DNA from 2 places in the Glutamicibacter sp. ZJUTW genome. Region 1 is predicted to be linked to the other one. Evidence: riboswitches for the same ligand, from Rfam matches in the RefSeq annotation. Region 1 holds a riboswitch; the other holds the start of a gene.
What was found. A riboswitch is a leader RNA that binds a small molecule or an ion and turns the genes downstream of it on or off. The one in region 1 is predicted to bind S-adenosylmethionine.

Region 1 (4,033 bases):
GAATTTGGCGTCGGGAACCGCCGGAACGTCCAGATTGGAGCGTTCCTCGATCACGGTCTTGGCAACTTCTGGTTCGAGCCCTGCAATGTCGGCCAGGATCTCAGCGGTTTCCCCAGGGTTCTCGGCAGCCCAGCCGCGAGCCTTCTCATAGGCGTCGACCACGAGCTGGGCCAGTTCGGGGCTCTGCTCGATGAAATCTTCGCGGGCGTTCAGCGCACCGTAGGTGTTGAAGTCCAGGTTCCGGTAAACCAGCTGCGCGCCGTCTTCTTCGGCGGCGGCCATGATTGGATCCAGGCCGCTCCAGGCATCGACCGAACCGTTGACCAGCGCGGTGCGGCCATCGGCATGCTGCAGGTTCTGCAGCTTGATGTCATCTTCGCTCAGTCCCGCGGTGTCCAGAGCCTGGAGCAGGAAGAAGTAGGGATCGGTGCCCTTGGTGGCGGCCACGGTCTTGCCTGCCAGGTCTTCAACGGACTCGATCTTTGAATCCTTGTCCACTACCAGGGCTGCCCATTCCGGCTGGGAGTACAGGGCGACGGTCTTGATTGGTGCACCGTTGGAACGGTTCAGCAGCGCTGCGGAACCGGCGGTGGAACCGACATCAATAGCACCGGCGCGAAGCGCCTCATTGGCCTTGTTGGAACCTGCGGACTGGATCCACTCGACGTCAACGCCCTGTTCCTTGGCGGCCGCATCCAGCCATCCCTTTTCCTTGAGCACCAGGCTCAGCGGGTTGTACGTGGCAAAGTCGATGGACAAGGTCTGATCACCGGAGTCGGCCGTAGCGTTTTCGCCAGCGCAGCCGGTCAGGGCAACTGCGCCCATGAGCAAAGCGGCGGCGGACAGTGCGGTGCGGCGGGAGAAGCGGTTCAAGAGCATGGAGAATCCTAGAATTATGCGTGCAAGCGGATGGACGATAGGGCAAAGAGCAAGGATCGCCGAGGATCCAATGCGTTCCCTGGATTAATGGTTGGTTGGGTCGACGCCGAGCAGGCGCAGCAGGTGCAGGCGATCGGCAACGAACTTCTCGTCCGTGTGCCGGCGCGGTTGCCCGGCGGAGATCGCTAGGTCTTCGATGACACCAGCCGCGCCGTTCCCGGTGCTGCGTCCCAAGACGATAACGCGGTCAGCCAAGGTCAAAGCCTCGTCCACGTCATGGGTCACCATGAGTACCGTGGTGGGGAATGATGCGTGAATTGAGAGCAGCAAATCCTGCATCTTCAGGCGGGTCAGGGCATCGAGTGCGCCGAAGGGCTCATCGAGAAGCAATACGCCCGGGCGGCGGGCCAGCGCGCGAGCCAGCGAAACACGCTGGGCCATGCCGCCGGAAATCTCCCGCGGGCGCAGGCTGGCTGCATGGCTCAGCCCGGTCAGCTCGATCAGCTCATCAATCAGCGCGTCGCCAGAGGCCTTCTCGGTTCCTGGGGCCAGACCCAGCGCAATGTTCTCGCGCACCGATCGCCACGGCAGCAGCCGTGGTTCCTGGAAAGCAACGGCGCATAGCTCGTTGATGCCGTTGACCTCGTGGGTGCCTGTGCGGATGTCACCGGTGGAGGGGTGGTCCAACCCGGAGACCGAACGCAGCAGCGTGGATTTTCCGCAGCCGCTGGCGCCTAGGATCGCGAGTACTTGGCCGGCTGGAATGTGCAAGTTGATGTCGGCCAGCACGGTGCGGCTTTCCTTCTTTGTGGTGAAGGTCCGCGACACGTTGCTGAATTGGACGTCCAGTGCGGTTGAGGTGGTTGAAGTTGCCTCGGGCGCTGCAATGGTAAGAGCCATATCAATCTCCATCGGTCCTGGCGGTAGCACCGGCCTGCGGAGGTGGAGCTCCGAAGGTGGTTGCTGCGGCGTCAAAGAGCCAGATCTCTCGGCCGCTCGGGATGGTTACCCTTCTATTACAGCGAGTCGAACGATTTGGACGCAAATCTTGCGTAACATGAAAAAATCTTCGACAACTGCGTCACATTGCCCAGAAATTTCGTTATTTATTTCACCTAGGTCCGGTTTGATCGACTGCAAGCCAATCCGTGCAACTCATCTTCGATGGGACGGCGATTAGGCTGTGGGAATTGAGCCTAGGGCCTCCACGCTCTGAGGCGAAATATGACTTCGCGGCTTGGAAGGGCCGGATTATTACCGTTACAAATGAATGACGACCCATCCAGAGCGGCTGAGAGATCTGGCTCCATGACGCCGCAGCAACCACCCGAAGAGCGGGACGGTGCTACCGCCAGGACCGATGGAAAGAATTGAGAACCCTGATGCCTATTGGCGAATCACCGAATGCCCCAGGGCTGGACTTCAACCAGCTCAGCGATCCTTCGCAAGCCAGCGCTCTGGAACTGGACAAGTTCGAGGAGCAGCTGCCCACCCGGCAGCTGCTCAAGATCACCCCTGGCCCCGGCGCGGATGAGCAGTACGACCGGCTGGCCGAAATCTTCCGCCCGGTCTTCGCCCAGATCGCCGCGACCGCCAAGGACCGCGACCTGAACCGCGTGCTTCCCTTCGAGCAGGTAGGCCTGCTGAACCGCGAGCGCTTCGGCGCACTGCGCCTTCCCGTGGCCGACGGCGGCTACGGTGCGCGGCTGGTGGATGTCTTCCGCCTGCTCATCGAGCTCTCCGAGGCCGACTCCCATGTAGGCCAGCTGTGGCGCGCGCATATCGCTTTTGTCGAGAATGTGCTGGCACTGGAAGACGAGGCGCTGCGCAAGAAGTGGGTGGCCCGCATCGCCGCCGGGCAGATTGTCGGCAACGCCTACACCGAGCGCGGCGGCAACGCCCTGGGCACCTTGAATACGAAGGCCAGCTTCGTGGACGGGCGCTGGGTAGTCGACGGCGAGAAGTACTACTGCACCGGCACCATCTTTGCCGACTGGACCACTGTTGCGGTGGCCCACCCTGAGCTTGCCGGACGCCAGATCGCGGTGGTGTCCACCCAGCGCAGCGGCGTCAAGATCCTCGATGACTGGGACGGATTCGGCCAGGGCCTGACCGGAACCGGCACCACCGAATTCCATCAGGTCCCGGTGGACTGCTTCATGCCGCAGCAGCGCAACGACTCCGAAGCGGCGATCTTCCAGCTGGTGCTCATGTCCGTGCAGGCAGGCATCGCCCGCGCCGCGCTGAACGACCTGCGCAGCGCCGTGCAGGCACGCACCCGCATCTTCACCACCGGAACCGGGGTGCCGGTGTACCAGGAACCCCAGGTCCTGCAGCTGGTGGGCGAGGTGTCCGCGGAGTCCTTCGCCGCTGACTCGGTGGTGATCGGCGCGGTGCTCGAAGTCGAGGCGGCCCTGGGCGATCCGGGACTGAACGACGAGGAACGCTATGCGGTCTGCGAGCTGGCCGCCAACCGTGCCCAAACCGTGGTGCAGCCGCTGGCCATCGGGGTGACCAGCAAGCTCTTCGACGGGCTGGGTGCCTCGTCCACCAGAAGCGGCTGCAACCTTGACCGGCACTGGCGCAATGCGCGCACCATCGCCACGCACAACCCGGCGATCTACAAGGCGCGCATCGTCGGGGACTACGAGATCAACGGAGTCCAGCCGCAGCGGCTGTCCGTCACCGGCGAAGATTCGACCCAGCGGGCCTGAGCGCCCGCGACGCAAACCAGATACTTTCCATGAACATCGACCTAATGGGGGCAAAGACATGAGCGAGAACAAGCGCGAGATCCTATTCAACGCATTCGACATGAACTGCGTGGTGCACCAGTCGCCGGGCCTGTGGCGCCACCCGCAGGACAAAGCCGCCGACTACAAGACCATCGGCTACTGGACCCACCTGGCCAAGGTGCTGGAAGAGGGCAAGTTCGACGGGTTGTTCCTGGCCGATGTGCTGGGCACCTACGACGTGTTCAACGACAGCAACGAGTCCCCGCTGCGCACCGGCGCCCAGGCCCCGGTCAACGACCCGTTCATGCTGGTCTCCGCGATGGCAGCGGTCACCGAGAACCTGGGCTTCGGTGTCACCGCCGGCACCGCCTACGAGCACCCGTACCCGTTCGCCCGCCGCCTGGCCACCCTGGACCACC
Region 2 (4,033 bases), 700 kb from region 1:
GCCCTGCTCGTCCAAGGACGAGGGGCCGGTGGATCCATTGCAACCACCCACCATGTTGATGGACACGACAAAGTACTCATTGGTGTCAACCGTGGCGCCGGGGCCAACGAAGCCTTCCCACCAGCCGGCGCTGTGCGAATCGCCTTGGGCGACGTGGGCGTCACCGGTGAGTGCATGCATCACCAGCACCGCGTTGGAGCCATCAGCTGCTAGCTTCCCCCACGTCTCGTAGGCCAGCACCACGTCGGGAAGGTATCCACCGAATTCAAAGTGGTACTCCCCCACGGAACTACGGCGCAAAATGCCGTCTTGTCCGCCAGCGAGCTCTTCGGCGCGCAGAGTATCTTCAGTAGTCACAATGGATGGCATGCCTAGAGGGTTTCCTGCAATTCCTTGTTTTCAAGGGCCGCAACAGCTTCGAAGCCCAGCTCAAGATCGGCCAGGATGTCCTTGATGTTTTCCAGCCCGACGCTCAGCCGCACCAGTCCCGGGCTCACACCGGCGGCAATCTGCTCCGCTTCGGAGAGCTGGGCGTGGGTGGTGGAGGCCGGATGGATGACCAGCGAGCGCACGTCGCCGATGTTCGCGACGTTGGAGTGCAAGACCAGTGCGTCCACGAATGCCTGTCCGGCTTCCGCGCCGCCCTCCAGCTCGAAGGCGATGATCGAGCCAGCGCCGTGATCGCTGTACTTCTGCGCGCGCTCATGCCACGGAGAGGACTGCAGGCCGGCGTAGGCGACCTTCTGCACTTCCTCGCGGGCTTCGAGCCAGTTGGCAACTTCCACTGCGTTCTGGCCGTGGCGCTCAATGCGCAGCGACAGGGTTTCCAGGCCTTGGGCGATCAAGAACGCATTGAACGGCGCCACTGATGAACCCAGATCGCGCAGCAGCTGCACGCGTGCCTTGAGGATGTAGGCCAGATTCGCGCCGAGGATGCCGTTGACGCCCAGGTCGCGGGCGAAGACCAGGCCGTTGTAGGACTCGTCCGGGGTGTTGAATCCCGGGAAGCGTTCGGCGTCCTTGGCGAAGTCGAAGTTGCCCGAGTCCACGATGACCCCGGCGATGGCATTGCCGTGGCCGCCAAGGAACTTGGTGGCCGAATGGATCACGATATCGGCGCCCCACTCGATGGGGCGGATCAGGTATGGCGTGGCCAGGGTGTTGTCCACCAGCAGCGGCACGCCGGCTTCGTGGGCGATCTCCGAGATGCCCTCGATATCCAGCACGTCCTGCCGAGGATTGGAGATGCTTTCGCCGAAGAAGGCCTTGGTGTTCGGGCGCACCGCGGCACGCCATTCGTCCAGGTTGTCCGGGTCGGAGACGAAGCTGACTTCGATGCCCAAGCGCTTGAGCGTGTGCTTGAGCAGGTTCTGGGTTCCGCCGTACAGGCTCGGGCTGGCTACCAGATGGTCGCCGGCTTCGGCCAGGTTCAGGATGGCGAAGGTGGTGGCGGCCTGTCCCGAGGACAGCAGCAGCGCGCCAACGCCGCCTTCCAGATCAGCGATGCGGGTTTCCACGGCGTCGGTGGTCGGGTTGCCGATACGGGTGTAGATCGGTTCCAGTTCCTGCAACGCGAAACGGGCAGCGGCACTCTCGGCGCTCGGGAAGACAAAGGAAGTGGTTTGGAAAATCGGGAGAGCTCGCGCTCCGGTCGTCGGATCCGGGGTCTGGCCGGAATGGATCTGACGGGTTTCAAATGACCAGTTGTTGCTCATGGTTTCCTCCAAATAGCGTTTCATGACTATGGGGGTACGCCGCTGAAAAGACACCGACAGGAAGCACCGTATCGAAACGACTTCCAGGGGGTAACCCGCGCTTGTCCTTGATGCCTTGTGCATTCAAGGGCCAGGTCTTCACCCGGGGCACCCCACCGCGGTTGGAGGGTTGCCGCCCAGTAAGCCGGGGCTTGTTACTGGAACTCATGACCTGCTATCAGTTTGCCCGAAAACCGAAGATCTTTGCAACGCAGTGGACCAGGATTGGACTCAATCGGTCATATTTCGCGAATTCCGCAGATTTTCCGCAGAGTATTCGATAACATCAGCGCACTTAGGGGAGCCTAAGTAGAGACTCGCATCACATGTTGCCATGATGGGCACATGATGAGGCTAGATCACGTAAGTTATGCATGCGGCCCGGACGGGCTGCTGCCAACCGCTGAAAGAATCTCCGAGTCCCTGGGACTGGAATTCGTCAAGGGCGGCGTGCATCCACGATTCGGAACACGCAATGTCATCTTCCCGCTCAAGCATGGCCAGTACCTGGAAGTGGTTGAAGTCCTGAACCACCCGGCCAGCGACAAGGCTCCCTTCGGCCAGGCCGTGCGCGCCCGCTCGGAGCTCGGCGGCGGATGGATGGGATGGTGCGTCTCCGTGGAGGATCTATCCAGTGCCGAAGACCGCTTGGGCCGCAAGTCCGTGCCGGGGAACCGCAAGTTCCCGGATGGCCGCGAACTTACCTGGCAGCAAATCGGCATCAAGGGCCTGATCGCTGATCCGCAGGTCCCGTACCTGATTTCCTGGGATGAAGGCTCCGAGCCGTTGCATCCGTCCAAGGCGCTGGAGCCTGTCGGCGAGATCAGCCAGATCTCCATCGCCGGCTCACGCGATCGGGTGCTGGATTGGCTGGGCCAGCCGCAGAACGTCAATTTGGGCGCCGTCACCATGCAATATGAAGCGCCGAATGGCACTCCGGGCATCATGTCGGTAACCTTTGAAACCGAGTCCGGCACCGTGGTGCTGTAGGAAACTCGGAAACGAACGCAGGTAGGCGGGGACAATGGCGTCCCCACCTACCTTTTTCGTTAATGGCGTTTCAGTCGCTGGCGCAGGCCTTCGGGCACTACTGGCCGATTCCGATGGCAGGCCCAATCAGCGCGTAGCCGACGAAGCCGATAGCATCGAGCAGGAAGTGCGCGATGACCAGCGGCATCACCCGGCCGTACTTCTGGTACACCCAGCCGAAGACGATGCCCATGAGCATATTGCCGATCATCGGCCCCACGCCCTGGTAGAGGTGGTAGCTGCCGCGGAGCACTGCAGAACCGATAATGGTGCTCCACAGTCCCAGCTTCAGCTTCTTGGCATAGGTGAACAGGAAGCCGAGCATCAGCATTTCTTCGAGCACTGCATGGCGTACAGCCGACAGCAGCAGCACGGGGACGCTCCACCAATAATCACCGAGATTGGCTGCTGACAGTGCTGTGGTGACGCCCAGTGCCCGTCCGGCAGCATAGACGCCCAGCGTCCCCACGCCCATGGCCAGGAACAGCCCCGCCCCGAGCATCGTGTCCTTGCCCGGACGTCGCATGTCGAAGCCGATGTCACGGATGGTTCGGCCGGTCGTGCGCTTCATCAGATAGAGTGCCAGCACCACGGGCACCAGCGCGAAGATAATGTCCAGAAGCTGGTAGATGAAATCAAAGAACTCGCGTGTGCTCAGCGGGTTGTTCAGCGATGTCGTCTGATCACGCAACGGTGCCCTGGTGACTTTATCCGCAAAGCTCAGCAGCGAGTAGACCGCGCTCTGCCCCAAGGACAGGGCGAGAACCAAAATGATCTCGAACCTGAGGGTTCTGCGGGTTGCCGTCGACTCAATTTGTTCAGCGTTCACGTTCTCGATCATAGGCCGATCTGGCTGTGCGCGTACTGAGTAGCCACGTGGCAAACCTGCGATAGCCTGAAAGTGAGACCACCAGCGAGCTGAACGAGAAGGGTACGAATGAGTCGTCCTGCCACGAGTGGAGAACTGCAAATCGCCCGCCAGCTCTGCCCCGATCTTTCGTGGGAAGATGCGGCCGTGAATGAAGGCGGACAATTCCACAAGGTGGTCATTGGCAATCCGCAGGCGGTGATTCGCATGGCGCGCACGCCAGCGGCGACCGAACAGATGCCGCGAACCGTCGAGCTGCTGTCTTTGCTGGAAAGCCAGCTCAACTATCAGATCCCGGTGGCGGTCTCCGAGATCCTACATGTCGACGGGCTCAGCTCAGTTGCCATGTCCTTCATCCCCGGAAGCGCGCATGAGCCTCACT

Region 2: linked by a shared signal. The riboswitch ahead of F0M17_RS04525 (bifunctional o-acetylhomoserine/o-acetylserine sulfhydrylase) and the one ahead of F0M17_RS01285 (acyl-CoA dehydrogenase family protein) in region 1 are both predicted to bind S-adenosylmethionine.

What each region holds. Positions count from the first base shown of each region.
Region 1 covers NZ_CP043624.1:261,318-265,350, forward strand. Annotated here, with positions in the region: gene F0M17_RS01275 (aliphatic sulfonate ABC transporter substrate-binding protein) at 1-879, opposite strand, end outside; gene F0M17_RS01280 (ABC transporter ATP-binding protein) at 964-1,779, opposite strand; SAM riboswitch class I at 1,785-1,887, opposite strand; SAM riboswitch class I at 2,155-2,246, shown strand; gene F0M17_RS01285 (acyl-CoA dehydrogenase family protein) at 2,262-3,593, shown strand; gene F0M17_RS01290 (LLM class flavin-dependent oxidoreductase) at 3,652-4,033, shown strand, end outside.
Region 2 covers NZ_CP043624.1:959,157-963,189, reverse strand. Annotated here, with positions in the region: gene F0M17_RS04530 (homoserine O-acetyltransferase) at 1-369, opposite strand, end outside; gene F0M17_RS04525 (bifunctional o-acetylhomoserine/o-acetylserine sulfhydrylase) at 372-1,715, opposite strand; SAM riboswitch class IV at 1,808-1,927, opposite strand; gene F0M17_RS04520 (VOC family protein) at 2,100-2,744, shown strand; gene F0M17_RS04515 (CPBP family intramembrane glutamic endopeptidase) at 2,842-3,624, opposite strand; gene F0M17_RS04510 (phosphotransferase family protein) at 3,721-4,033, shown strand, end outside.